DNA from 2 places in the Streptomyces sp. NPDC050674 genome. Region 1 is predicted to be linked to the other one. Evidence: riboswitches for the same ligand, from Rfam matches in the RefSeq annotation. Region 1 holds a riboswitch; the other holds the start of a gene.
What was found. Region 1 has a riboswitch for glycine ahead of gcvP (aminomethyl-transferring glycine dehydrogenase). Riboswitches for the same ligand answer to the same signal wherever they lie in the genome.
Positions count from the first base shown of each region.

Region 2: it holds a riboswitch for glycine, as region 1 does, so the genes downstream of both, gcvT (glycine cleavage system aminomethyltransferase GcvT) here and gcvP (aminomethyl-transferring glycine dehydrogenase) in region 1, are expected to answer to the same signal.

Region 1 covers NZ_JBFAIG010000029.1:48,040-62,348, reverse strand. The annotation lists gene AB0I06_RS32765 (DUF881 domain-containing protein) at 1-587, shown strand, start outside; gene AB0I06_RS32760 (FHA domain-containing protein) at 649-1,602, shown strand; gene AB0I06_RS32755 (MerR family transcriptional regulator) at 1,656-2,393, shown strand; gene AB0I06_RS32750 (bifunctional nuclease family protein) at 2,479-2,952, shown strand; gene AB0I06_RS32745 (MerR family transcriptional regulator) at 3,246-3,929, shown strand; gene AB0I06_RS32740 (DNA polymerase IV) at 4,065-5,519, shown strand; gene AB0I06_RS32735 (PRC-barrel domain-containing protein) at 5,438-5,812, opposite strand; glycine riboswitch at 5,926-6,021, shown strand; gene gcvP (aminomethyl-transferring glycine dehydrogenase) at 6,197-9,082, shown strand; gene AB0I06_RS32725 (TOBE domain-containing protein) at 9,147-9,566, opposite strand; gene AB0I06_RS32720 (helix-turn-helix transcriptional regulator) at 9,644-10,039, opposite strand; gene AB0I06_RS32715 (DUF1707 domain-containing protein) at 10,165-10,761, shown strand; gene AB0I06_RS32710 (amino acid transporter) at 10,763-12,742, opposite strand; gene AB0I06_RS32705 (extracellular solute-binding protein) at 13,167-14,309, shown strand, end outside.
Region 2 covers NZ_JBFAIG010000004.1:281,922-296,230, reverse strand. The annotation lists gene AB0I06_RS10030 (NAD(P)-binding domain-containing protein) at 1-529, shown strand, start outside; gene AB0I06_RS10025 (glycoside hydrolase family 25 protein) at 531-1,088, opposite strand; gene AB0I06_RS10020 (L-serine ammonia-lyase) at 1,209-2,576, opposite strand; gene glyA (serine hydroxymethyltransferase) at 2,700-3,962, opposite strand; gene gcvH (glycine cleavage system protein GcvH) at 3,977-4,354, opposite strand; gene gcvT (glycine cleavage system aminomethyltransferase GcvT) at 4,458-5,588, opposite strand; glycine riboswitch at 5,736-5,835, opposite strand; gene AB0I06_RS10000 (AAA family ATPase) at 6,057-6,734, shown strand; gene AB0I06_RS09995 (enhanced serine sensitivity protein SseB) at 7,407-8,195, shown strand; gene AB0I06_RS09990 (enhanced serine sensitivity protein SseB C-terminal domain-containing protein) at 8,366-9,166, shown strand; gene AB0I06_RS09985 (ABC transporter permease) at 9,518-10,525, shown strand; gene AB0I06_RS09980 (ABC transporter substrate-binding protein) at 10,596-12,386, shown strand; gene AB0I06_RS09975 (ABC transporter permease) at 12,495-13,493, shown strand; gene AB0I06_RS09970 (ABC transporter ATP-binding protein) at 13,490-14,309, shown strand, end outside.

The sequences.
Region 1 (14,309 bases):
GCGCCCTGCGGGGAGCGCGGCAGGAAGATCTTGTCCGCATCCTCGATGAACTGGATGACCGTACTCAGCGTCTAGAGGACGAGAAGCAAGGTCTCGAGAAGCAGCGTGACGAGCTGGAGAACAGCTCCGACCAGGCCGAGGAGGCCCGGAAGCAGACGATCGAGAAGGAGAGGCAACTCGGCATCCTGGCGGGCACGGTGGCCGCGCAGGGGCCCGGCATCACCATGACGATCCAGGACACGAAGGGGACGGTCGAGGCGGACATGCTGCTCGACGCGATCCAGGAGCTGCGCGCGGCGGGCGCCGAGGCGATCCAGGTCAACGGCGTACGGGTCGTCGCCGGCACGTACCTGACGGACTCGGGCAAGGGCGTCGGCGTCGACGGGAACAAGATCAACGCGCCCTATCGTTTCAAGGTCATCGGCAAGCCGCAGGACCTCGAGCCGGCGCTCAACATCCCCGGAGGCGTGGTGCAGACTCTCGAGAAGGAACAGGCCACCGTCGCGATCGAGCGGTCGACCAAGATCGTCGTGGACGCCTTGCGAGCAGCGAAGCGGCCTGACTACGCTCGGTCGTCCTCGCAGTGAACCGGGGGTGCATGGGCGGCGTCGGGCGAGGGCATGAGGTTGCGGGGGGTCGGCGCACCGAATGGGCGGTGCGTGGTGGAAACTGTCTGGTGCAGACGGACGTTGTCAGGATGTCCGGGTCGGCCAGAGTGTTCAGTCAGGGTTCGTCCTGCCCCACGGGCGGGTCTGTTTCGGTCAAGGGGAATCGCCCGTGAAGTTGTTTGCGAAGTTGTTCGGCAAGAGCGCGCGAGAGGGCAGCGACAACGCCACCGCCCGTCATCGCGCACAGCCTGACGCGGAAGGCCAGCGACCGCTGTTCCGGGACCAGGTCGGCGGCCCGGGCGGCGATGTCTCCGGTGGTCAGGGCGCTCCTTCGGTTGACCCTGCGCAGCCCGGCGGAATAGGTTTCGGGCAGCCGTCAACCTCAGGTGCGGGTGGAGCGTTCTCCGACCCGTACGCGTCCAACGCCCCCGGTGGGCAGCCGCGGCAGGAGGATCCGATGTCGGCCTTGGTGTGTACGAGGTGCGGTAACCGCAACGGGGAGAACAGCCGTTTCTGCTCCAACTGCGGCGCGCCGCTGCGGGCGGGTGCGACGCCGGAGCGTCCGTCCGAGACGACCTCCACGATCTCCATCTCCGGTCTCGAGGCCTACGACAGCGAGACCACCGGCCAGACGCCGATGCCGACGCTGTCCCCCGAGGCGCAGGCGGCCGTCGACGCGCTGCCGCTGGGCTCCGCGCTCCTGGTGGTGCGCCGCGGTCCGAACTCGGGCAGCCGCTTCCTGCTGGACGGCGATCTGACCACGGCCGGTCGTCACCCGCAGAGCGACATCTTCCTGGACGACGTGACGGTCTCCCGGCGCCATGTGGAGTTCCGCCGCGGTCAGGACGGCTCGTTCACGGTGGCCGACGTGGGCAGCCTCAACGGCACGTACGTCAACCGCGAGCGGATCGACCAGGTCGCGCTGAACAACGGCGACGAGGTGCAGATCGGCAAGTACCGGCTGGTCTTCTACGCCAGCCAGCGGGGCTACTGACCGGGCTGCGTCCCGCGAGGCCCCGGCGAAGGTCCGTCCGTCAGGGAAGGTCCATGCTGCAAACACCGAGCGGCGGTGCCGGGCACGGCGCCGCCGCCACGGACAGCGGGCTGATGAGCATCGGCACGGTGCTGAACGTGCTGCGCGACGAGTTTCCCGAGGTGACCATCTCCAAGATCCGTTTCCTGGAGTCGGAGGGGCTCATCGAGCCGCAGCGGACCCCCTCGGGGTATCGCAAGTTCAGCGCCCGCGACGTCGAGCGTCTCGGACAGGTCCTGAGGATGCAGCGGGACCACTATCTGCCTCTGAAGGTGATCCGCGAGCACCTGGCGGCCAGGGAGCGCGGTGACGCCGTCGCGCTGCCGGTCGTGGGCCGCCGGCGTGACGGTGAAGCGGTGCCCCAGCCGTCCGAGGGGCCCACAGCGGCCAGGATCGGCCGTGAGGAGCTGCTCGCCGCCGCCGGGGTCGACGAGCCGGAGCTCAAGGAGTGGGAGTCCTACGGGCTGCTCACCCCACTGGAGGACGGGTCCTACGACGCGGAGGCGGTCACGGTCGCCTCGCTCATCACCGAGCTGGGGCGGTTCGGGATCGAGCCGCGCCACCTGCGTGTGATGAAGGCAGCCGCCGACCGGGAGGCCGGGCTGGTGGACCAGGTGGTGGCCCCGCTGAGGCGGCACCGGAACCCGCAGACGAGGGCCCACGCCGAGGACCGTACGAAGGAACTGGCGGGGCTGACGGTGAAGCTGCACGCCGCGCTCGTGCAGACGGCGCTCGGGGTCCGGCTGCCCTGACGCGGCGGGCGTTCGAGGGGCCGGATCAGGCGCCCTGTCCCGGCCCGACTACCCAAACGTCCCGAGCACGGCCTAGGGTTGCTGTGTGAACGAGCTCGATGTCGTAGGTGTCCGGGTCGAAATGCCCTCCAACCAACCGATCGTGCTGCTGCGTGAAGTGGGAGGCGACCGTTACCTCCCCATTTGGATCGGGCCGGGGGAGGCGACGGCGATCGCCTTCGCCCAGCAGGGCATGGCTCCCGCGCGGCCGCTGACCCACGACCTGTTCAAGGACGTGCTGGAAGCGGTGGGCCAGGAGCTCACGGAAGTGCGCATCACGGACCTGCGTGACGGCGTCTTCTACGCGGAGCTGGTGTTCGCCAGCGGCGTCGAGGTGAGTGCCCGCCCGTCCGACGCCATAGCGCTCGCGTTGCGCACCGGGACGCCGATCTACGGCAGTGACACGGTGCTCGACGACGCGGGGATCGCGATCCCGGACGAGCAGGAGGACGAGGTGGAGAAGTTCCGCGAGTTCCTCGACCAGATCTCGCCGGAGGACTTCGGCACCAGCAGTCAGTGAGTTCCGCGGTCGGCGGAAGCGGTCGGAGCGGCGTGTGGGCGGCCCGGCGGACGAAGTGGTCCGCGGCGGGGTCGCCCGCCGTATGTGTGAGGGTGAATTGCCCGCATGTGCCGGTGGCGTGTGAGTGCGTCATACGGCCCGTGCGGACCACATTCGGCTAGCCTTTCCCCGCGGTGGGGCACGGGAAACCACTCTCAGGGTGATTATCACTCGGCGTGGCGAGTGTGGCGATCGTTGACGCACCCCTGGTGACTGCCTACCGTCGAGAAGGCAGGTCAAGGACGGAGGTCGGCGTGAGAAGCAGCGGCGACGGTACGGCTGGGGGTGGCCCCGAGCGCAGTCTCAGGGCGAGCGGTCCGTACCCTCCCCCCGGCTCACGGGCCCTCCCGGGTGGGGGATGCCCCCAGCCCGGCGGTGCGGCCCAACACGCTCCGCAGCGACCGACAGCGGTGCCGAGCAGCGGAGGGACGACGTCCATGGCGTCCGAGCAGATCGGCTATCGCGGCCCCACGGCCTGTGCGGCTGCCGGTATCACCTACCGGCAATTGGACTACTGGGCCCGCACGGGGCTCGTCGAGCCGAGCGTGCGCCCCGCACACGGGTCCGGGACACAGCGGCTGTACAGCTTCCGGGACGTCGTCGTTCTGAAGATCGTCAAGCGGTTCCTCGACACCGGGGTGTCGTTGCAGAACATCCGCACGGCTGTCCAGCACCTCAGGGAACGCGGTTTCAGCGATCTGGAGCGCATGACGCTGATGAGCGACGGCGCGACGGTCTACGAGTGCACCTCGCCCGACGAGGTGCACGCCCTGCTCCAGGGTGGGCAGGGGGTGTTCGGGATCGCCGTGGGCGTGGTGTGGCGGGACGTCGAGAGCGCGCTGTCCCAGCTGCACGGCGAGCGGATCGACACCGGCGAGACCCTGGTCGGGCCCAACCCTGCGGACGAACTGGCGCGTCGGCGCAACCGGGCCGTCTGAGCCGTCCTGCGGAGGGTGGACGGACACGATCGCTTGAGGCGGGACGTTTCGGCGCCGGGCCGCAAGCGGTTTCCCCTGCCGCTGTCGGGGTGGCCGCGCGAGGCGTTGTCAGTGGCGTAGGGCAGCATCGGAGGTGTGAGAACCGCGCCCACGATCCTGCATCTCGACATGGATGCCTTCTACGCCTCGGTGGAGCAGGCGTCCAAGCCGAGTCTGCGCGGCAAGGCCGTGGTCGTGGGCGGGCTCGGGCCGCGCGGGGTGGTGGCGACCGCCTCGTACGAGGCGAGGGTCTTCGGGGTGCATTCGGCGATGCCCATGGGGCAGGCCAGGCGGCTCGCGCCCCACGCCGCGTATCTCGTGCCGCGCTTCGACTTCTACCGCTCGATCAGCGAGCGTGTGATGGAGCTGCTGCGCGCTTTGTCGCCGTTGGTGGAGCCGCTGAGCCTGGACGAGGCGTTCGTGGACCTGGAGGCCGGGGGAGTGGCCTGGGACGAGCGGTCGGCGCGGCTGGCCGGGGTGAAGCTGCGCGCGGACATCCGGGCCGTCACGGGGCTGACGGGGTCGGTGGGTCTCGCCGCCTCCAAGATGCTCGCCAAGATCGCCTCGGAGGAGGCCAAGCCAGACGGGCTGGTGGTGATCGAGCCGGGCACCGAGCGGGCGATGCTCGGGCCGATGTCGGTGCGGACGCTGCCGGGGGTGGGGCCGGCGACCGGTGACCATCTGCGGCGGGCCGGCATCACCACGGTCGAGGAGATCGTCGAGGCGGGCGAGGACGAGCTGGTCCGGCTGCTGGGCAAGGCGCACGGGCACGGGCTGTACGCCATGGCGCTGGCGCGGGACGACCGGCCCGTGGTGGCGGAGCGCGAGGCCAAGTCGGTGTCCGTCGAGGACACCTACGACGTCGACATCCACGACCGGACGCGGGTGGGGCTGGAGGTGCAGCGGCTCGCCGAGCGGTGTGTGCGGCGGCTGCGCGGGGCCGGGCTGTCGGGGCGGACGATCGTGCTGAAGGTGCGGCGCTACGACTTCTCGACGCTCACGAGATCCGAGACGCTGCGCGGGCCGACGGACGATCCCGCGGTGATCCGGGAGGCGGCGGCCAGACTGCTGGACTCGGTCGACACGACGGGTGGGGTGCGGCTGCTCGGGGTGGGCGTGAGCGGGCTCGCCGATTACACGCAGGAGGACCTGTTCGCGCAGGCGGCGGGGGAGCGGGCGGTCGCCGAGGGCCCGGTCGAGGAGCACGCCCCGGCGCCGGTCGAGAAGCAGCCGGCGCCGGCCGAGCGCCGATGGCCCGCCGGGCGCGACGTGCGGCATGCCGAGTTCGGGCACGGCTGGGTGCAGGGCAGCGGCCTGGGGCGGGTCACCGTGCGGTTCGAGACGCCCTCCTCGGAGCCCGGGCGCGTGCGGACCTTCCGGATCGACGATCCGCAGCTGGAGGCGGCCGATCCGTTGCCGTTGGTGTTATCGGGGCCGGATGGGGGAGGCGAGGTGCCCGGAGCGAGGTCTCAGGCCGTCTCGTCGGTGCCCGCCAGCTTGCCGAAGTCGTGGTCGGGGAGCGGCGGCGGGGCGGCGACGTCGAGGCCGTAGTGGTGGTAGAGCTGAAGTTCCTGTTCGGGGGAGAGGTGGCGGCCCACGCCGAAGTCGGGGGCGTCCTTGATCAGGGCGCGGTCGAAGGGGACGTGCAGGGCCCCCTCGATCAGTTCGCTGGGCTCCAGGGGGACGAAAGCGTCCCTGCTGAACAGGCCGGTCCGTATGGCCGCCCACTCCGGCTCGCCGGTGGCGTCGTCGAGGTAGACCTCGTCGATCGTGCCGATCCTGGTCCCCCTGCGGTCGAACGCCTTGCGGCCGATCAGGTTGCGGGGATCGATATCGGTTCGCACGGGCCCTCCACATGGTCGCACCTCATCCGTAAGCACTACAAAACGGTACAAGTACGGATGCGGCCACTCGAAGGTTCGTGCGTTGACCTCGCTGGTACGCTGGCAGCGGCTGTTGACCCCGTGCGGGAGAGTCCTCCAGACGTCATCGGAGGCGCCGAAGGAGCAAATCCTCCCCGGAATCTCTCAGGCTCACGTACCGCACGGACGAGGTCACTCTGGAAAGCAGGGCGGGTGTCGACGGCTTCCGCTCTCACCGACGGTGAAAACCGGGCGCCCTCGGGCGATCCGGTGAAGCTCTCAGGTTGAGATGACAGAGGGGGAGGCCGTCCGGGTACCCGTGCCGTGGTGCCCCTCGCAGGTCGTGTCGACCAGGAGGCCTCCGTAATGACCGCCCACCGCATTCCGCTCTCCGAGCTCGAAGAGGCAGCCCCCTTCGAGCAGCGCCACATCGGCCCCGACCACGAGGCCTGCGCCAAGATGCTCGCGCACGTCGGCTACGGCTCGCTGGACGAGCTCACCGCCGCCGCGGTCCCGGCCGTGATCGCGAGCGCCGAGGCACTGGACCTGCCGGGCGCCCGCAGCGAGGCCGAGGTGATCGCCGAGCTGCGCTCGCTGGCCGACCGCAACCAGGTACTCGGCTCCATGATCGGCCTCGGCTACCACGGCACGTTCACGCCGCCGGTCATCCTGCGCAACGTCATGGAGAACCCGTCCTGGTACACGGCCTACACGCCGTACCAGCCCGAGATCTCGCAGGGCCGGCTCGAAGCGCTGCTGAACTTCCAGACCATGGTCGCCGACCTGACCGGACTGCCGACCTCCGGCGCCTCGCTGCTCGACGAGGGCACCGCGGCCGCCGAGGCCATGGCGCTGTCGCGGCGTCTGGGCAAGAACAAGAAGGGCCTGTTCCTGGTCGACGCGGACGCGCTGCCGCAGACCATCGCGGTGATCCGGACCCGCGCCGAGCCGACCGGCGTCGAGGTCGTCGTCGCCGACCTCGGCGACGGCATCCCCGCCGAGATCGCCCAGCGCGAGATCAACGGCGTGCTGATCCAGTACCCGGGCGCCTCCGGAGCCGTGCGGGACATCAAGCCCGTCATCGATCAGGCGCACGAACTCGGGGCGCTCGTCACGGTCGCCGCCGATCTGCTGGCGCTGACGCTGCTGAAGTCCCCCGGCGAGCTCGGGGCGGACATCGCGGTCGGGACGACGCAGCGCTTCGGCGTGCCCATGGGCTTCGGCGGTCCGCACGCCGGCTACATGGCCGTCCAGGACAAGATGGCGCGCAGCCTGCCGGGGCGGCTCGTCGGCGTGTCCGTCGACGCCGACGGCAACAAGGCCTACCGGCTGGCGCTGCAGACGCGTGAGCAGCACATCCGCCGGGAGAAGGCCACCAGCAACATCTGCACCGCGCAGGTGCTGCTCGCCGTCATGGCCGGCATGTACGCCGTCTACCACGGTCCGGAGGGCCTCAAGGGCATCGCGCGGCGCACCCACCGGTACGCCACCGTCCTCGCCGCCGGGCTCGCCAACGGCGGGGTCGAGGTCGTGCACGGCTCCTACTTCGACACGGTGACCGCGCGGATCGAGGGCCGCGCCGCCGAGGTCGTGGCCGCCGCCCGGGACAACGGGGTCAACCTGCGCCGCGTCGACGCCGACCACGTCTCCATCGCCTGCGACGAGACCACCACCCGCGCCCAGCTGCGGGCCGTGTGGGCCGCCTTCGGCGTCGAGGGCGTCGTCGAAGCGCTGGACGCGGCCACGCAGGAGGGGCTGCCGCAGGCGCTGCTGCGCACCGACGACTACCTGACGCACCCCGTCTTCCACCAGCACCGCTCCGAGACGGCCATGCTGCGCTACCTGCGCAAGCTGGCCGACCGGGACTACGCGCTCGACCGGGGCATGATCCCGCTGGGCTCCTGCACCATGAAGCTCAACGCGACCACGGAGATGGAGCCGGTCACCTGGCCCGAGTTCGGGCAGCTGCACCCCTTCGCCCCCGCCGAGCAGGCGGCGGGCTACCTCACCCTCATCCACGAGCTGGAGGACCGCCTCGCCGAGGTCACCGGCTACGACAAGGTCTCCCTCCAGCCGAACGCCGGGTCGCAGGGCGAGCTGGCCGGTCTGCTCGCCGTCCGCGGGTACCACCGGGCCAACGGCGACGAGCAGCGCACCGTGTGCCTGATCCCGTCGTCCGCGCACGGCACCAACGCCGCCAGCGCGGTCATGGCCGGCATGAAGGTCGTCGTCGTGAAGACCGCCGGGGACGGCGAGATCGACGTCGAGGACCTGCGGGCGAAGATCGAGCAGTACCGCGACGAGCTGGCCGTACTGATGATCACCTACCCGTCCACCCACGGCGTGTTCGAGGAGCACGTCGCCGACATCTGCGCGCAGGTGCACGAGGCCGGCGGGCAGGTCTACGTCGACGGGGCCAACCTCAACGCGCTCGTCGGGCTCGCCAAGCCGGGGCACTTCGGCGGCGACGTCTCGCACCTGAACCTGCACAAGACCTTCTGCATCCCGCACGGCGGCGGCGGCCCCGGCGTCGGCCCGGTGGCCGTGCGCGAACACCTCGCCCCGTACCTGCCGAACCACCCGCTGCAGCCCGAGGCGGGCCCCGAGACGGGCGTCGGGCCCATCTCCGCGGCGCCGTGGGGCTCGGCGGGCATCCTGCCCATCTCGTGGGCGTACGTGCGCCTCATGGGCGGCGAGGGGCTCAAGCGGGCCACGCAGGTGGCGGTGCTCAGCGCCAACTACATCGCCAAGCGGCTGGAGCCGCACTACCCGGTGCTCTACACCGGCCCCGGCGGCCTGGTCGCGCACGAGTGCATCATCGACCTGCGGCCCCTGACCAAGGCGACCGGGGTGAGCGTCGACGACGTCGCCAAGCGGCTCATCGACTACGGCTTCCACGCGCCGACCATGTCGTTCCCGGTGGCCGGGACGCTGATGATCGAACCGACCGAGTCGGAGGACCTCGCCGAACTCGACCGGTTCTGCGACGCGATGATCGCCATCCGCGCGGAGATCGAGAAGGTCGGCTCCGGTGAGTGGCCCGCGGAGGACAACCCGCTGCGCGGCGCCCCGCACACCGCCGGCGCGCTGGCCGGGGCGTGGGAGCACGCCTACAGCCGTGAGGAGGCCGTCTTCCCGGCCGGGGTCTCGCCCGCCGACAAGTACTGGCCGCCGGTGCGCCGCATCGACCAGGCCTACGGCGACCGCAACCTCGTGTGCTCCTGCCCGCCGCTGGACGCGTACGAGGACTGACCGGCCGCCCGGTCACGGGGAGGGGCTCCGCGGTGCGGGGCCCCTCCCGGCGTTCGCCGGGCCGTCAGGCGGTGGCGAGTGACACCTCGGTCGCCTTGACCAGGGCGACCACCGGGATCCCGGGCGACAGGGCGAGCTCGTCAGCGGCGTCCCTGGTGATCACGGCGGTCAGCTCGCCGCCCTCGACGGTGACGCGGACCGAGGCCATCGCGTCGCCGGCCACGATGTCCGTCACCGTGCCGGGGAGCTGGTTGCGGATCGACAGGCCCTCGATCGGGGCCGTGGCCAACGAGACCTCCGTGGACTTCATCAAGGCGCGCACGGCGGTGCCCGGGGTGAGACCGAGGTCCTCCGCGGCCTCACGGGTGATGGCGGCGGTGAGGTCCTGACCGCCATCGAGACGGACCCCGACCGCCGCCATGGCCTCGTCGGAGGTGACGGCGGTGACGGTGCCGGGGAGCTGGTTGCGGATGCTCAGGCTCATGGGTGCACGGTAGCCCCGGGGCCGCGCCGAGCCGGGGATGCGCGTGCCTGCGTCGGCGGTGCCGTCGCCCCCGGCGCTCAGACGCGGTCGATGTGGACGTTCGTCGACTTCACGCGGGCCGTGGCCTCCATGCCGACCTCCAGGCCCAGTTCCTCCACCGCCTCGCGGGTGAGCAGGGAGACGAGCCGGTGGGGGCCGGCCTGGATCTCCACCTGGGCGGCGACGTCGCCCAGCTTGATCGCCGTGACGATGCCGGGGAAGGCGTTGCGGGCCGAGGTGTAGGGGGTGTCCTCCTCGGTGGCTCCGGAGCGGGCGAGCTCGACCGAGAAGGCGGCCAGGTCCCGCCCGTCGATGAGCCGTCGACCGGTCTCGTCGCGGTGGGTCGTGACGCGCCCCGCGTCCGCCCAGCGCCGGGCGGTGTCGGGGCTCACGCCGAGCAGCCGTGCTGCCTGGCCGATCGTGTAGGACTGCATCCGGTCACGATAGGGGCGGGAAGAGGCGACGGCGGATGCGGGGTTGGCCATCGGGTATAACGCGATATAGCGTTAGTCGTCGAGTGGACGGCCGGGCGGAGTGCCCGGGGACCGGGGGTGGAGTGATGGTGGCCGAGATCGTGCGGAGCGCGGGATCGCCCGAGGTGAGGGCGTCGCACGCGGACCGGGACCGGACCGTGGAGGTACTGCGCGTCGCCGCGGGAGACGGCCGGCTGACCCTGGAGGAGCTCGACGAGCGACTGGAGGCCGCGCTGTCCGCCCGTACGGTCGGTGAGCTCGCCGTGCTGACGGCGGATCTGCCCGTGCCGGCCGGCCAGGCCGTCACCCAGGCCGAGGACGTGGTCCGAATCCGCCAGGAGGGGGCCTCGACCCGGCGGGGCGACGGCTGGGTGGTGCCCCGGCGGCTGGAGATCCGCTCGGCGTGGGGCGAGGTCACGCTCGACCTCACCGACGCGGTGATCGTCCACGACACGCTGGACATCGACCTGGACCTGCGCGCCGGTGCCCTGAAGCTTCTGACCCGGCCGGGCGTTGTCGTGGACACCGGTGGCCTGGACCTGCACTACTCCGGGATCAAGGCACGTCGGCCGGCCGACGCCCCCGTCCTGCTGCGGATACGGATCACGGGCGAGGTCCACTACGGGCAGATCGTGGTGCGCCCGCGGCGCCGGGGCTTCGGCCGGAGGGGCGCGACCGCCTGACTCAGCCCACGTGCACCCTCGGCCGCCGCTTCCGGTCCGGTTCCGCCTCCCGCAGCACCTCGCGGGTCACCGGCGCGACCTCGCCCTGGCCGAACAGGAAGAAGCGCAGGAGGTTGGCGAAGGGCCCGCCCTCGGTCCACTCGAAGTAGATGTGCGGCGTGCGGCCGGTCGCGTCGCGCACATACAGCAAGAGCGCCGCCAGGGCGTTGGGGATGGAGGACGACTCCAGGGTCAGCACCCGGTAGCGGCCGTGCAGCACCTCGCCCCGCACGGTCAGCCCCGCTTCGAACTCGGACGGGTCGGTCACCGTCACCTCGACGAAGACGAAGTCCTCCTGTCCGGGTACGTCGTTGTCGTGCCGGATCTGCTCGATCTTGTCGCGGTACTCGGCGATGTCGCGCCGGTCGGGCTCGTTGGCGATGAACCGCATCCGGCGGCTGGCCATGTCCCGGACGAAGCGTTCCGCCATGTCGTCCAGCGTCACGCTGGTCACGCGCAGTTCGAACGCCCGGGCCAGCCGTGACAGCAGGGACACCAGAATGATGCCGGCGATGAAGCAGCCGCCGATCTTCACGCCGTCGGGGCGCTCGATGACGTTGAGCACGGTCGTGTAGAGGAACACCGCGGAGATCACCGCGAAGGCGAGGGTCCAGTTCCGCTGGCGGGCCTTGCGGGCGGCGATGGTCACGGCGATCGCGGCGGAGCTGATGAGGACAAGCACACCGGTGGCGTAGGCACCGCCCTGGGCGTTGACGTCCGCGTCGAAGATCCAGGTCACCAGGAAGGCGATCAGGGTGAAGACGATGACCATGGGCCGCACCGCCCGGGCCCAGTGCGGGGCCATGCCGTAGCGGGGCAGGTAGCGCGGCATCAGGTTGAGCAGGCCCGCCATCGCGGAGGCGCCTGCGAACCACAGGATGGCGATCGTCGAGATGTCGTAGACCGTGCCGAAGGTGTTGCCCAGGTAGTCGTGCGCCAGGTAGGCGAGCGCCCGGCCGTTGGCCTGGCCGCCCGACTCGAACTCCTTCTCCGGGATGAGGAGGGTGGTGATGAAGCTGGTGGTGATGAGGAAGCCGCTCATGATCACAGCGGCGGTGGTGAGCAGCTTCCTGGTGTCGCGGACGCGGCCGGCCGGGCGGGCCTCCGTGTCGCCCGGGTCGCCCTTGACGTGAGGCATCACCGCGACACCCGTCTCGAACCCGGAGAGGCCGAGGGCCAGCTTCGGGAAGACGAGCAGGGCGACGCCGATCATCGCGAAGACGTTGCTGTGCTGGGCGGTGAGCGCGCTCGACCAGTCGGCGACCACATGGCCCGCGGTGGCCACGTGGTAGAGGCCGACGACCACCACGACCGCGTTCAGCGCCAGATAGGCACCGACGAGGGCGACCGCGACGCCGACCGCCTCCAGGAACCCCTTGAGGAACACCGCCCCGAGCAGGGCCACGAGGATCAGCGTGATCAGCATCCGGTGGTCCTGGAGCACACCGGTCAGATGCGGGTTCTCCACGAGGTGGGTGGAGGCGTCGGCCGCCGACAGGGTGATGGTGATGAGGAAGTCGGTGGCGGCGAAGCCCAGCAGCGTCAGCACGAAGAGCTTGCCCTGCCAGAAGGACAGCAGCCGTTCCAGCATCGCGATCGAGCCCTCGCCGTGCGGGCTCTCCTCGGCCACGCGGCGGTAGACGGGCAGGGCCCCGGCCAGCGTGACGACGACCAGGACGATGGTCGCGATCGGTGACAGCAGTCCGGCGGCGAGGGCCGCGATGCCCGGCTGGTAGCCGAGGGTCGAAAAGTAGTCGACACCGGTCAGGCACATCACCCGCCACCAGGGCTGACCCCGGTACGGCGGCTTCGGCTCCGCGTGCGGCCCGGTGTGGCCGCCGCCCTTGCCCATGTCGGACAGGCCCTCCAGCATCCAGGCGCGCAGGCGGCTGGGGGCGTTGGGCTCCGGACGGCTCGGTGCCGGGTGCTCGGTGGTGGCCATCGACGTGCTCCCGTGTGCGGATCGGCGGGTTTCCGGCCATCGCCGGACAGCCCGATCAGCGTAAGCGGAGCGTGATGCCGTGGCCCGGGGATGAGCGGGCCGAGCGCGTCAAACTTCCGTTAAGACTGGCGGGCGGGGCGGCGCCACCCGCGAAAACGCGAGCTGAGAGGCCGTGAGACGGCCCAGTCGGCGGAGTGGGCGGCCCTGGCCGGCCGGCGCGCGGGTGGATACCGTGCGTGATCACTCCCGCGCCCGTCTCGGAACGTTCGCGCCCTCTCCCGAATGTTTCGCCCTCAGTCCTCACGCCCATTGCCGGTGAAAGATTCACCGTGCACAGGGGGTTGCCACCGTTTGGGCGCTGTCTCTAGGGTGCGGCAACAGCGAAGCTTTCTGGATCTCATTCGAAACTTTCGAGGAGCGCATGATGGGCGACCCGGCACTGTCCCGCCGCAGCTTCCTGGGGGCCTCCGCCGCTGCCGGACTGGGGATGACGGCCCTGACCGCATGCGGCGGAGAGGACAAGGGGTCGTCGGGGACGACCACCATCGAGTGGTGGAACATCTCCACCACGCAGCCGGCCAAGGGCGTCTGGGCCGCTCTCGCCCGCAAGTACGAGGCGCAGAACCCCAAGGTCAAGATAAAGATCGTCCAGTTGGAGAACGACGCCTACAAGTCGAAGATGACGGCCCTGACCGCCTCCGGGAAGCTGCCCGACATCTTCCACACCTGGGGCGGCGGCGTGCTCAAGCAGCAGGTCGACGCCGGGCTCGTCGAGAACCTCACCGACCGGACCAAGCCCTGGGGCGACGCCCTGCTGCCGGTCGCCCGGGAGCCGTACCTCTTCGACGACCAGGCCTACGGCGTTCCGTTCGACATCGGCATGATCGGCTTCTGGTACAACAAGGCGCTCTTCGCGAAGGCCGGCATCGCGGAACCGCCGGCCACCTGGGACGGCTTCCTCGACGCCGTACGCAAGCTCAAGGCCGCCAAGGTCACCCCGCTGGCACTGGCCGGCAAGGAGAAGTGGCCCGGCATGTACTACTGGGCCTACCTCGCGATGCGCACTGCCGGCGCCGACGCGCTCGAGAAGGCCTACGCCGCCAAGGACTTCACCGGAGCGCCCTTCGTCGAGGCGGGCGAGCACCTCAAGGAACTGGTCGGTCTCCAGCCGTTCCAGAAGGGCTACCTAGGCGCCGCCTATTCCACCCCCACCGGCCAGGCCGCCACCGTCGGCAACGGCAAGGCGGCGATGGAACTCATGGGCCAGTGGGCGCCCACGGTCCAGGCCGACGCGGGCAAGGGCCTCGGCAAGGACCTCGGATTCTTCCCGTTCCCGGCCGTGGAGGGCGGCAAGGGCGCCCTCACCGAGGTGTTCGGCGGCGGGGGCGGGCACGCGCTGCGCCGGGGCGCCCCTCAGGAGGCCGTCGACTTCCTCAAGTTCTTCGCGTCCGAGGCCACCGACCGGGAACTGGTCAAGAAGACCGGTGTCCTGCCCGTGGTGCCCACGGCCGAGAGCGCCATGGCCGACCCCAACCTCAAGGCCGTCCAGGCCCAGTTGAAGGCCGCC
Region 2 (14,309 bases), on a different contig from region 1:
CGCGACGCCCGTGACGGTCGGGGAGGCGGCGCGCGGCGCCGAGATCGTCGTCGTCACCATTCCGCTGAAGGCGGTCCCGGACCTTCCCGCCGGCCTGCTCGACGGCGCGGCGGACGGCGTCGCGGTCATCGACACCGGCAACTACTACCCGCGGCAGCGCGACGGCAGGATCGCGGAGATCGAGGACGACGGCCTCACCGAGAGCCGCTGGACGGAGCGCCGGCTGGGCCACCCGGTGGTCAAGGCCTTCAACGGCACCTTCGCCCAGGACATCCTGGACCGCCCGCTCCCGGCCGGCGACCCCGACCGCATGGCCCTGCCGGTGGCCGGCGACGACGAGGCGGCCAAGCGCAAGGTCCGGGACCTGATCGACGCGCTCGGCTTCGACACCGTCGACGCGGGCGGCCTCGACGACTCCTGGCGCCAGCAGCCCGGCACCCCGGTCTACGGCCTGCGCGGCGGCGTCGAAGCGGTCACGAAGGCCCTGGCCGAGGCGTCCCCGGAACGCACGCCGGACTTCCGGGGCTAGGTCAGGCGCCCTCGGCCCATTCGCGCAGGGCGGCCCTGCTGCCGAAGTCGGCGACGTTCTTGTCCAGCGGGTTGTCGGTGTACTGGTGGAAGCGCCATTTGGCTTTGATGCGGGGCTTGCCCGCGCTCACGTAGTCGGCTATCCACAGCGCGTCGCCCGCGTAGGAGGTCGCGTCGACGTTCAGCCAGAAATGCCGGTTGCAGTAGAGCACCACCCGGTTGTCCGGCCGCAGCTCCTTCAGCTTCCGCAGGAACCGGTCCTTCTCGGCGTTGCTCGCGTGCGTGCCCTCGCCGGTCGTCTCCCAGTCGACGGCGAGGACGTCACCCGCCCGGTCCGGGGCCTTGCTCAGGAAGTACTCGGCCTGGGCGGTGAGGTTGCCGGGCCACAGGAAGTGGTAGAAGCCGACGACCAGCCCGGCGTCGCGCGCCCGCCTGGTCTGGGCGGCGAGTCTGGGATTGACGTAGGAGCGCCCCTCCGTCGCCTTGACGAAGACGAAGGACAGGCCGTCGGTACCGTAGGCCGAGGACTGGTACGCGCTCACATCGATGCCACGCAGCATGGCAGCTCCCTGACGTGCTGGTGGGGGAGGGGAGTTGATGCCCACCACCATGGCACGGGCTGCTGTGGCTTGACGGGGAAACGTCAACTCCTGGCCGGCGCTCCGTCGGCCAGGAGAGGCTCAGCACTCGATGATGTTCACCGCGAGCCCGCCCCGGGCCGTCTCCTTGTACTTGACGGACATGTCGGCGCCGGTGTCCTTCATCGTCTTGATGACCTTGTCCAGGGACACCTTGTGGGAGCCGTCGCCGCGCATCGCCATGCGGGCGGCCGTGACGGCCTTGACCGCGGCCATGCCGTTGCGCTCGATGCAGGGGATCTGGACCAGCCCGCCGACCGGGTCGCAGGTGAGGCCGAGGTTGTGCTCCATGCCGATCTCCGCGGCGTTCTCCACCTGCTCGGGCGAGCCGCCGAGGACCTCCGCGAGGGCGCCCGCCGCCATGGAGCAGGCGGAGCCGACCTCGCCCTGGCAGCCGACCTCGGCGCCGGAGATGGAGGCGTTCTCCTTGAACAGCATGCCGATCGCGCCCGCGGCGAGCAGGAAGCGGACCACGCCCTCCTCGTCGGCGCCCGGCACGAAGTTCATGTAGTAGTGCAGGACCGCCGGGATGATGCCGGCGGCGCCGTTCGTCGGGGCGGTGACGACCCGGCCGCCCGCCGCGTTCTCCTCGTTCACGGCCATGGCGTAGAGGGTGATCCACTCCATCGACAGGGCCAGCGGGTCGCCCTCGGAGCGCAGCTTGCGCGCGGTGTTCGCGGCCCGGCGGCGCACCTTGAGACCGCCCGGCAGGATGCCCTCCTGGGACAGTCCGCGCGCCACGCAGTCCCGCATGACCTGCCAGATCTCCAGCAGGCCCTCGCGGATCTCCTCCTCGGAGCGCCAGGCCCGCTCGTTCTCCAGCATCAGCGCCGAGATGGACAGGCCCGTCTCCTCGGTGAGGCGCAGCAGCTCGTCGCCCGTGCGGAAGGGGTACTTGAGCACGGTGTCGTCGAGCTTGATCCGGTCCGCCCCGACCGCGTCCTCGTCGACGACGAACCCGCCGCCGACCGAGTAGTACGTCTTCGTCATGAGCTCCGCGCCGGAGGCGTCGTACGCCCACAGCGTCATGCCGTTGGCGTGGTACGGCAGCGCCTTGCGGCGGTGCAGGACCATGTCGTCGTCGAAGGAGAACGCGACCTCGTGCTCGCCCAGCAGGTTCAGCCTGCCGCCGGCCTTGATCGCCTCCACCCGCTCGTCGGCACTCCCCACGTCCACGGTGCGCGGGGAGTCGCCCTCCAGGCCGAGCAGCACCGCCTTGGGCGTTCCGTGGCCGTGCCCGGTCGCGCCGAGCGAACCGTACAGTTCCGCGCGGACCTTGGCCGTCGGTGCCAGCAGCTCCTCGTTGCGCAGCCGCCGGGCGAACATCCGGGCCGCCCGCATCGGGCCGACGGTGTGGGAGCTGGACGGGCCGATGCCGATCGAGAACAGGTCGAAGACCGAGATGGCCACGGGGGGAACTCCTGACTACGGGGGTGGTGCCAAAGGGGTGGGGTGCCGCGCCCGCTTGTGGCCGGCGCGGCCCCCGAAAGGTTTCTTCGCGGCCGTTGTCCGCCGCTTGTGGTGCTGTGCCGGTTACTTGGTGAGAGCCGGGTACAGCGGGTGCCGGTCGGCCAGGGCCTTCACCCGAGCCTTGAGGGCATCCGCGTCGTACGACGGCTTCAGCGCCTCGGCGATGACGTCCGCGACCTCGGCGAAGTCCTCGGCCCCGAAGCCGCGGGTGGCCAGGGCCGGGGTGCCGATCCGCAGACCGGACGTCACCATCGGCGGACGCGGGTCGTTCGGGATCGCGTTCCGGTTGACGGTGATGCCCACCTCGTGGAGGCGGTCCTCGGCCTGCTGGCCGTCCAGCTCCGAGTGGCGCAGGTCGACCAGGACGAGGTGCACGTCCGTGCCGCCGGACAGGACGTCCACGCCCACGGCCCGGACGTCGTCCTTCACCAGACGCTCGGCCAGGATGCGGGCACCCTCCAGCGTACGGCGCTGGCGCTCCTTGAAGTCGTCCGAGGCGGCGACCTTGAAGGCGACGGCCTTGGCGGCGATCACATGCTCCAGCGGACCACCCTGCTGACCGGGGAAGACGGCGGAGTTGATCTTCTTGGCCAGTTCGGCCGTGGAGAGGATCACACCGCCGCGCGGGCCGCCGAGGGTCTTGTGGGTCGTGGTGGTGACCACGTGCGCGTGCGGCACCGGGTTGGGGTGCAGCCCGGCCGCGACCAGCCCGGCGAAGTGGGCCATGTCGACCATCAGGTACGCGCCGACCTCGTCCGCGATGCGGCGGAACTCGGCGAAGTCCAGCTGCCGCGGGTACGCCGACCAGCCGGCCACGATCAGCTTCGGCCTGGACTCCTTGGCGAGGCGCTCGACCTCGGCCATGTCGACCCGGCCGTCGTCGCCCACGTGGTAGGCGACGACGTCGTAGAGCTTGCCGGAGAAGTTGATCTTCATGCCGTGGGTCAGGTGACCACCGTGGGCGAGGTTCAGGCCCATGATGGTGTCGCCCGGCTTGAGCAGCGCGAACATCGCGGCCGCGTTGGCCTGGGCGCCCGAGTGCGGCTGCACGTTGGCGTGCTCGGCGCCGAACAGCTCCTTGACCCGGTCGATGGCGATCTGCTCGACCACGTCGACGTGCTCGCAGCCGCCGTAGTAGCGGCGGCCCGGGTACCCCTCGGCGTACTTGTTGGTGAGGACCGAGCCCTGCGCCTCCATGACCGCGACCGGGGCGAAGTTCTCCGAGGCGATCATCTCCAGCGTGGACTGCTGGCGGTGCAGCTCGGCGTCGACCGCGGCGGCCACGGCCGGGTCGAGCTCGTGCAGGGGTGTGTTCAGGACGGACATACGGCTACGACTCCTCAGCCCGCGGAGAACGCGGTGTACTCGTCGGCGGAGAGCAGGTCGCCCGGCTCGTCCGTGATCCGCACCTTGAACAGCCAGCCGCCCTCGAAGGGGGCCGAGTTCACCAGCGACGGGTCGTTGACGACGTCCTCGTTGACCTCGGTGACCTCACCGGAGACCGGCGAGTACAGGTCGGACACCGACTTGGTCGACTCCAGCTCGCCGCAGGTCTCGCCGGCGGACACGGTGTCACCGACCTCGGGAAGCTGGACGAACACGACATCGCCGAGGGCGTTGGCCGCGTGCTCCGTGATGCCGACCGTCGACACGCCGTCCTCGGCGGCCGACAGCCACTCGTGCTCCTTGCTGTAACGCAGCTCAGTGGGGTTGCTCATGGCCTGAATTCTCCTGTACGCGCGGGAGTGGTGTGGAAGGGGGGACTGCTGATGAGCCGGTGCGACGGTGGCCGGGCCGCGGGTGGCGGCCTCTGGCCAGTGTCTACTTCTGCCGCTTGTAGAACGGCAGCGCCACGACCTCGTACGGCTCGTGACTGCCCCGGATGTCCACGCCCACGCCGGCCGTGCCGGGCGCGGCGTGCGCGGCGTCGACGTACGCCATCGCGATCGGCTTGCCGAGGGTGGGGGAGGGGGCGCCCGAGGTGACCTCGCCGATCACCTCGCCGCCGGCGACGACCGCGTACCCGGCGCGCGGGACGCGACGGCCCTCGGCGACCAGGCCGACCAGCACGCGCGGCGGCTGGGACTCGGCCCGGGCGGCGGCCTCGCGCAGGGCCTCACGCCCGACGAAGTCGCCCTCCTTCTCGAACTTCACCACGCGGCCGAGACCGGCGTCGAAGGGCGTCAGGGAGGTGGTCAGCTCATGCCCGTACAGCGGCATGCCGGCCTCCAGGCGCAGCGTGTCGCGGCAGGACAGCCCGCACGGGACCAGCCCGGCGCCCTCACCGGCCTTGGTCAGGGCCTGCCACAGCTCGACGGCGTGCTCCGGCTTCACGAACAGCTCGAAGCCGTCCTCACCGGTGTAGCCGGTACGGGCGATCAGGGCCGGGACACCCGCGACCGTGCCGGGCAGCCCGGCGTAGTACTTCAGCCCGTCGAGGTCGGCGTCGGTCAGGGACTTCAGGATCCCGGGCGACTCGGGTCCCTGGACGGCGATCAGCGCGTAGGCGTCCCGGTCGTCGCGCACCTCGGCGTCGAAGCCGGCGGCGCGCTCGGTCAGCGCGTCCAGGACGACCTGGGCGTTGGAGGCGTTGGCGACGACCATGAACTCGGGGGCCTCGGTCTCGCCCAGCCGGTAGACGATCAGGTCGTCGAGGATGCCGCCGTCGGCCCGGCAGATCATGGTGTAGCGCGCGCGGCCCGGCTTCACACCGCCGATGTTGCCCACGAGGGCGTAGTCGAGCAGGGCGGCGGCCTGCGGTCCGGTGACGGTGATCTCGCCCATGTGGGAGAGGTCGAACAGCCCGGCCCTCGTGCGCACGGCGATGTGCTCGTCGCGCTCGGAGCCGTAGCGCAGGGGCATGTCCCAGCCGGCGAAGTCGGTCATCGTCGCGCCGAGCGAACGATGCAGGGCATCGAGCGCGGTGTGACGGAGTTCTCCTGTACTGCTCACGGTCGGTCGTCTCCCAGGGCGATGACGGGGCGAGGTCGTTCCTCCCCATCTGTCATCGGAACCTGAGAGGTTCGCCATGACCGCACGGGTCCATGGCTTGCACCTTGGGTGGAGCCGCTGTCGCAGCGGCCCGCTTTTCAGATGTGCCTCGCCCGCGCGGTAACGGGGCCTGAGAGATTCAAGGGAGGGACTTGCTCCTTCGGCGCCCCAGCGTCAGCGGTGCTGGGAACTCTCCCGCGCGGATTCAAACGGCCGGTATGCAGTTGGCGGGCACATCATTGCACGCATCCTTCCGGCGCGGCAGGGGGACCTTTCACAGGGAGTGCACGAGTCCCGCCCCCGCAGTGCCGCGACCTGTAGCAGCCCTGTTGCAGGACGCGAACGTAAATGAGAGGCCTGCGGCATTACCTTCTCTTTACACTCGGCGGGGATGGGACTCCGTACCTGGCCCCAGGGGAGGACATCACGGTGAACAGGACCACCGCGTACGCGACGACGGGCATCGCGCTGCCCGAGCAGCCGGCCGCCGCTCCGGTCCGGGCGGTCCGCGCCCCGGCTCCGGCGCCGGCGCCGGTCGTCCGCGATCTGCGCGGCCGTGCCGGGCGCGGCCCGCGCGCGTTGCTGTTCGGCCCCCGCGACCTCGTCGTGGTCACGGGTCTGCCCGGCAGCGGCAAGTCCACGCTGATGCGGCGCACGGTGCCGGGCCGGCGCATCGACTCCCAGGACGCCCGCGACCGCTGGGAGCGCCGCGTGCCGCGCGCCCTGCCGTACGCGCTCTACCGCCCGCTCGTCCGGCTCGCCCACTACGCCGGGCTGCGCCGCGCCCTGCGCACGGGTGAGGGCGTCGTCGTGCACGACTGCGGCACCCAGGCCTGGGTCCGCCGCTGGCTGGCCCGCGAGGCCCGCCGCCGGGGCGGCACGCTGCACCTGCTGATCCTGGACGTCACCCCCGAGCAGGCCCTGGCCGGCCAGCGCGACCGGGGGCGCGGCGTCACGCGGTACGCGTTCCTGCGCCACCGCGCGGCGAGCACCCGGCTGCTGCGCGCGGTGGAGCGCGGGGAGCTCCCCGCGGGCTGCGGCTCGGCCGTCCTCGCCGACCGGGACACGGCGAACGCCCTGCGCCGAATCGGCTTCACCGGCCGCTGAGAAGACAGAACCGGCCGCACCGGCCGTGGAGCCACCGGGCCGCCGACAACAGCCCGCACCAGCCGCCCGGGCCGGACCTGCCGACCGGATCGCGCTCAGCCGGAAGGCCGGCCCGAACAGCGGGCCGCGTGGCATCGGCGCGCGGGGGCTGGAGGGTAGCGGCTCGGTCCGGACCGTTGATCGACTCCGGACCGGCCGGCTGATCCGCCCCGGACGGCCGACGAGGCCGGTCCGCCGTCGATCGCCGGGCCTCCCGGCCGAACCCCGGGTCGGCCGCGGGCCCGACCGGGACCGGCGTCCAGGGCGCGGTCTGCCGACTCGTTCCGGGCCGGCGTCGGCCCGGCCCGCTGACCGGGACCGGTCCGCTGACTCGATCCGGCCCGGTCCGCTGTCGATCGCCGGGCCTCCCGGCCGAACCTCGGTTCGGCCGCGGGCGCAACCGGGACCGGCGTCCAAGGGCCCAGTCTGCTGCCGGCGTGCTCCGGGCCGGCGTCGCACCCGGCCCGCTGACCCGGCCCGGCCCGCTGACCCGGCCCGGCCCGCCGATCCGGCCCGGCGCGCCGACCCGCCCCGGCCGGTCCGAGGACCGGCCCGGCCCGCGGCCGGGCCTTCGTATCTTCGAGCCGTTAGCCTTTTGAGCCACAGCAGTGGTTCCAGGCAGGCGGTAGGCAGATGGACTTCCCGGCGGACTTCTCCGCGGACTTTCCGGCGCGGACGCAGACCCACCCGCACGGCGGTTGGCCCGGCAACGAGCTGGAGGAGGTGCTCTCGGCCTCCCTCGGCGCCGGTCCGGCGGCCGGCGGGCGGATCGTCGAGGTGCTCGGCCGGAGCTTCGTGTGGATCCCGCTGCCCAACGGCGGCGGTCCGCACAGCGGCCCCCTCGACCTGCCCGGCATCGAGATCGACGGCCAGGCGTTCGTGCCGGTGTTCAGCTCCGAGGAGCAGTTCCGCCAGGTCGTCGGCGCGCACATGTCGTACACCATCGCGCCCGCCGTGGAGTTCGCCCGCGGCCTGCCCCCGCACGCGGGGATGGTGATCAACCCGGGCGGTGTGGTGGGCATCCCGCTCCCGCCGGCCGCCGTGGCGGAGGTGTGCCGGGCCGGGCGGACCCCGCTGGACGGCCCCGCGAGCGGCGGCCGGGTCCGCCTCTTCGAGCCCGACTGGAAGGACGACCCGGTGGACTTCCTGGCCGCCGCGTCCGCCGAGTTCGAGGCCACTGGCGTCGTCGTCACGGCCCGCCGCTGCCTCGCCGTCATCGAGACCGCCGAGCCCGTGATGTTCGTGGGCGTCGAACTCTCCCAGTGGGAGGGCGACCTGCGCGCGCTCCCCCTGGAGGCCCTCACCCGGGCCGTCACCGCCGTCCCGGCCCCCTGGCAGGTCAACCTGGTGCTCCTGGACGTGACGGAGGACCCGGTGGGCGCCTGGATGAGGGAACGGGTCCGGCCCTTCTACCAGCGGTAGGCCGGCCGTCCGAGGCGCGCCGGGCCGTGTCGTCGTGCGACCGCGCCGCCCGGGCGCGCTCCACCACCCGCCACCCGCGGGCCGTACCCGCCCGACGGCACCAGTCCCCGGGGCCGGTCACGGGCTTAAGCTAGGGCACCGTCGAGGTGTTGTACGAAGGGGCGGTAAAGGTGAGCGCGAGCGGCACGGCCGCGGCCGGACAGGTCGAGCACATGCTGCGCCAGGTCACGCCCGGGCGTTACGACGCCTACGAGGCACTCCTGCGCGCGCTCGCGACCCCGCACAGCGGCCAGGTCTGGATGCTCCTGTGGCACGGGCAGGCCGGCTCGCCCGACGCCCAGTACGGGAACATGGACGTCGACGGGTTCGGCTACGCCCCGTGTGTGACCTCCGCCCAGGAGCTCTCCGCCAGCGGCTGGAACCGCTCGTACGAGGTGGTCGACGGGATCGACGTCGCCCGCGCCCTCTACCCCGACCACTTCGGCCTCTGGCTCAACCCGCACGCACCCGGCGGCGGCGTCGGCATCCCCTGGCTCGACCTGCGCAGAATCGCCACGGGCCTGGACCGCCAGCCCGCCGGCCCGCTGCGGCTGTCCGAACCCGCCATCGAGATCCCGCAGTTCTACGCCCTGCTCGCGCAGAACGCCCACCGCACCCCGGCCGTCCGCTCCCTGCGCCGCGCCTGGGTGCAGCCCGCGCTCGGGGCGCCGTACCTCGCCATCGGACTGGACGTGTACGACACCTCTCCTCCGGCGGTGGACTCCGTGCGCGCGATGATGCAGCAGTCCCTCGGCGCCGTGCCCGACGGGCTGCCGGTGTCGACCGTCGCCATGTCCGACGAGCACGACCCGGTCGCCATGTGGCTGCGGGCGAAGGCCCGCCCCTTCTACGACCGCGAGGCGCACGCCACGGCCCCCGTCCAGGCCCCGGCCTCCGGCTACGGATACCCTCCGGCCCCGGGCAGGTACTGACACCTCGCCCTCCCGCCCGCCTCCCCCTTCGAGTGGGGCCCGGCGCGTCTCCGCGAGTGGGACCCGGGCGCGTCTCCGCGCGTAGATAGAGGATGAAACGCCTAGTCTGCGTAAAGTGCCCCGATTCATCCGCGACCGTTCCGCGCTACCCGCCGTCCGGATAACGGAACCCCGCAGACAGCATCACGTTTACGCATCCTTTCATCGCCAAGTCTGGCAACGAAACGCTGAAGCGTTGAAGACTCCCGGCACCAGGGGAGTTTCGCCCCTGTGTACGACGGACTGATCACGCCGCCACAGCGGAAATGCGCGGGCCGGCCACCGCCGGTTGAGAAGAGGGGTCCCTGCCTGATGACGGCACCACTGCACGAGCCGACCGCGGAAGCCGCTCCGAGTGCGGCCGAAGAGGCGGCAGTCGTCGGCGTCGATGCGAAAGCCGTACAGGGTCGTTCTCTGGGCCGCATCGCCTGGGAGCGCCTGAAGCGGGACAAGCTCGCGCTTGCGGGCGGAATCATGGTGCTCGTGCTCATCGCGATCGCCCTGCTCGCGCCGGTCATCACGAGCCTGGTGGGCCAGGACCCCGAGGCGCACCACGAAGATCTGATCGACCCGCTGTTCGGCACCCCCACAGGGGCACTGGGCGGCATCAGCGGTGAGCACCTGCTGGGTGTCGAGCCGGTGAGCGGTCGCGACATCTTCGCCCGCATCATCTACGGCGCCCAGATCTCGCTCCTCGTCGGCTTCCTGTCGGCGATCGTCGCCGTCGTGATCGGCACCGTCGTGGGCGTCCTGGCCGGGTTCTTCGGTGGCTGGGTCGACTCCGTCATCAGCCGTGTGATGGACGGCCTGCTGGCCTTCCCGCAGCTGCTGTTCATCATCGCCCTGGTCTCCGTCATGCCGAACCAGATGCTGGGTCTGACCGGCACCGGCGTGCGCCTGTTCGTGATGATCCTGGTCATCGGCTTCTTCGGCTGGCCCTACATCGGACGCGTGGTGCGCGGTCAGACCCTCTCGCTGCGCGAGCGGGAGTACGTCGAGGCGGCCCGGTCGCTCGGCGCCGGGCGGTTCTACATCCTCTTCAAGGAACTGCTGCCCAACCTGGTCGCGCCGATCATCGTGTACACGACGATGATGATCCCCACCAACATCCTCACCGAGGCGGCACTCAGCTTCCTGGGCGTGGGCGTCAAGCCGCCCACGGCCTCCTGGGGGCAGATGCTTTCGAGCGCGATCGACTACTACGACTCGGACCCCATGTACATGGTGGTCCCGGGCGTGGCGATCTTCATCACCGTTCTCGCCTTCAATCTCTTCGGCGACGGCGTGCGTGACGCGCTCGACCCGAAGGGCTCCCGCTGAACTGCCGTACGAACAGCGACCCGTGACACCTGGCACGGCGTCTCTCATCTAATCCGGAGGATCCGAGATCGTGACTACCCAACGCACCTCAGGGCGGCGCAAGCAGGCCATGGCCGCTGCGGCCGTGGTCGCCGCACTGCTGACCACGGCGGCGTGCGGCGGCGGCAAGGACAACGAGGGGTCGAAGGGCGGGGCGGCCGGCTTCGACGCCGCGAACAACAAGGTCGCCCAGGCCTCCCTCGCGAAGAAGGGCGGCACGCTGAAGTTCGCCGGGGCCCAGGACGCCGACTCGTGGGACACCACGCGCGGCTACTACGGCTTCATGTGGAACTTCTCCCGCTACTACAGCCGTCAGCTCGTCACGAGCAAGACGGAGCCGGGCAAGGCGGGTACCGAGCTGACCCCCGACCTCGCCAGCGGGCTCGCCAAGATCTCGGACGACGGCAAGACCTACACGTACACCCTGCGTGACGGCATCACCTGGGAGGACGGCAAGCCGATCACCTCCAAGGACGTCAAGTACGGCATCGAGCGGGTCTGGGCGCAGGACGTGCTGTCCGGTGGCCCGGTCTACCTGAAGGACGTGCTCGACCCCAAGGGCGAGTACAAGGGTCCCTACAAGGACAAGTCCGCGGACAAGCTGGGCCTGAAGGCCATCGAGACGCCGGACGACAAGACCATCGTCTTCAAGCTGCCCCAGGCCAACTCGGACTTCGAGGAGATGCTGGCCCTGACCTCGGCGTCCCCGGTCCGCCAGGACAAGGACACCAAGTCCAAGTACGGCCTGCACCCGTTCTCCTCCGGTCCGTACAAGTTCGAGTCGTACAACCCGGGCAAGGACCTGACGCTGGTCCGCAACACCGAGTGGAAGCAGGCCTCGGACCCGATCCGCAAGGCTTACCCGGACAAGATCACCGTCAAGTTCTTCTCCAACGCCAACGACATGGACGCGCGCCTGATCGCGGGCGACTACGACCTGGACATCAACCAGACCGGCATGTCGCCGCAGGGCCGCACCACCGCCCTGAAGCAGCACAAGGGCAACCTGGACAACCCGGTCTCCGGCTACATCCGTTACGCGGTCTTCCCGCAGACGGTGAAGCCGTTCGACAACATCGAGTGCCGCAAGGCCGTGATCTACGGCGCCGACCACGTGTCGCTGCAGACCGCGCGCGGCGGCCCGGTCGCCGGTGGTGACATCGGCACCAACATGCTGCCGCCGGCCGTCCCGGGCTCCGAGGGCCAGAAGTACGACCCGTACGAGCTCGCGGGGGCCAACAAGAAGGGCAACATCGCCAAGGCCAAGGAAGCGCTCAAGGCCTGCGGTCAGCCCAACGGCTTCAAGACCACCATCGCGGTCCGCAACAACAAGCCGGCCGAGGTGGCCACCGCCGAGTCCCTCCAGGCGTCGCTGAAGAAGGTCGGCATCACCGTCGACATCGACCAGTACGACGGCTCGCAGAGCTCCGGCATCATCGGCAGCCCCTCGAACGTGAAGAAGAAGGGCTACGGCATCATCATCATGGGCTGGGGCCCGGACTTCCCGTCCGTGCAGGGCTACGGCCTCCCGCTGTGGGACAGCAGCTACATCCTCGAGAGTGGCAACAACAACTTCGCCATGATCAAGGACAAGACGATCGACGGTCTGTTCGACAAGTACGTCACCACGCTGGACGACGCGGGGAAGACCAAGATCGCCTCGGAGATCAACCACAAGGTGATGGAGGGCGGCTACTACCTGCCCTTCGTCTTCGAGAAGTTCATCAACTGGCGTTCCAACCGTCTGGCCAACGTCTACACGACGGACGCGTACAGCGGCATGTACGACTTCGTCAACCTCGGCCTGAAGTCCGCGAAGTAACCGGCACACCCGCCGTACGGCACGAAAGGCAGGTGAAGGCCGGCGCGGCGTGACCTCGGGCCATCGGAAGACCTCCGGTGGCCCGAGGTCCGCGGCGGGCCGAGATCTGTGCTCGCTTACCTGATCAGGCGGCTGTTCGCCGCCGTAGTGATGCTCGCAGTCATCATCATGGTGGTCTTCGGCATCTTCTTCCTCGTCCCCAAGTGGGCGGGCGTCGACATCGCCAGCAGCTTCGTGGGCAAGCAGGCCGACCCGGCTGCCGTCGAGGCCGTGCGGCAGAAGCTGGGGCTGGGCGACCCGATCTACGCCCAGGTCTGGGAGTTCTTCAAGGGCATCTTCGTGGGCCGTACGTACGCGGGCGGCGGCGACGTCACCCACTGCGCCGCGCCGTGCTTCGGTTACTCCTTCCGCAGCGAACAGGCCATCTGGCCGGTGCTGACCGACCGCTTCCCGGTGACCCTGGGTCTCGCGCTCGGCGCGGCCGTGCTGTGGCTGGTGCTCGGTGTCACGGCGGGTGTCCTGTCCGCGCTCAAGCGGGGAACGCTGTGGGACCGCAGCGCGATGGTCGTCGCCCTCGCGGGTGTCTCGCTCCCCATCTACTTCACCGGTCTGCTGAGCCTGGCGATCTTCTCCTACGGTCTCGGCTGGATCAACGCGGAGTACGTGCCCCTCGACGAGAGCTTCACCGGCTGGCTCGGCGGCATGATCCTCCCGTGGGTCACCCTGGCGTTCCTGTACGCCGCGATGTACGCCCGGATCACCCGCGCCACCATGCTGGAGATCCTCGGCGAGGACTACATCCGCACCGCCCGCGCCAAGGGCATGCGTGAACAGGTCGTCATCCGCAAGCACGCCATGCGCTCGACGATGACGCCCATCCTGACCATGCTCGGCATGGACCTCGGCGCCCTCATCGGCGGCGCCATCCTGACCGAGACCACGTTCAGCCTGCCCGGTCTGGGCCAGGCCGTGCTCAACGCGATCAAGAATCAGGACCTGCCCATCATTCTGGGCGTCACCCTGATCACCTCCGTCGCGGTGCTCATCGCCAACCTCGTGGTGGACGTGCTGTACGCCGTGATCGACCCCCGGGTGAGGCTCGCATGACCGAACTCAACAAGACCTCAGCGGCCGTGGGCGAGCCCACGAGCGACTCGTCGGCGCCGACCTCCTTCCTGGACGTGCGCGACCTGAAGGTGCACTTCCCGACCGACGACGGCCTCGTGAAGTCCGTGGACGGGCTGAGCTTCCGGCTGGAGAAGGGCAAGACCCTCGGCATCGTGGGCGAGTCCGGCTCCGGCAAGTCGGTGACCTCGCTCGGCATCATGGGCCTGCACACCGCCGGCCAGTACGGCAAGCGCAAGGCGCAGATCTCCGGCGAGATCTGGCTGGACGGCACCGAGCTGCTGTCCGCGGACCCCGATCACGTCCGCCGGCTGCGCGGGCGCGAGATGGCGATGATCTTCCAGGACCCGCTGTCCGCGCTGCACCCGTACTACACGATCGGCCAGCAGATCGTGGAGGCGTACCGGATCCACAACGACGTCAGCAAGAAGATCGCCCGCCGCCGGGCGGTCGAGATGCTCGACCGCGTGGGGATCCCGCAGCCGGACAAGCGCGTCGACAGCTACCCGCACGAGTTCTCCGGCGGTATGCGCCAGCGCGCGATGATCGCGATGTCGCTCGTCAACAACCCCGAGCTGCTCATCGCGGACGAGCCGACGACCGCCCTGGACGTGACCGTCCAGGCGCAGATCCTCGACCTGATCCGGGATCTGCAGAAGGAGTTCGGCTCCGCGGTCATCATCATCACCCACGACCTGGGGGTCGTCGCCGAGCTCGCCGACGACATCCTCGTGATGTACGGGGGCCGCTGCGTCGAACGGGGACCGGCCGAGCAGGTGTTCTACGAGCCCCGCCACC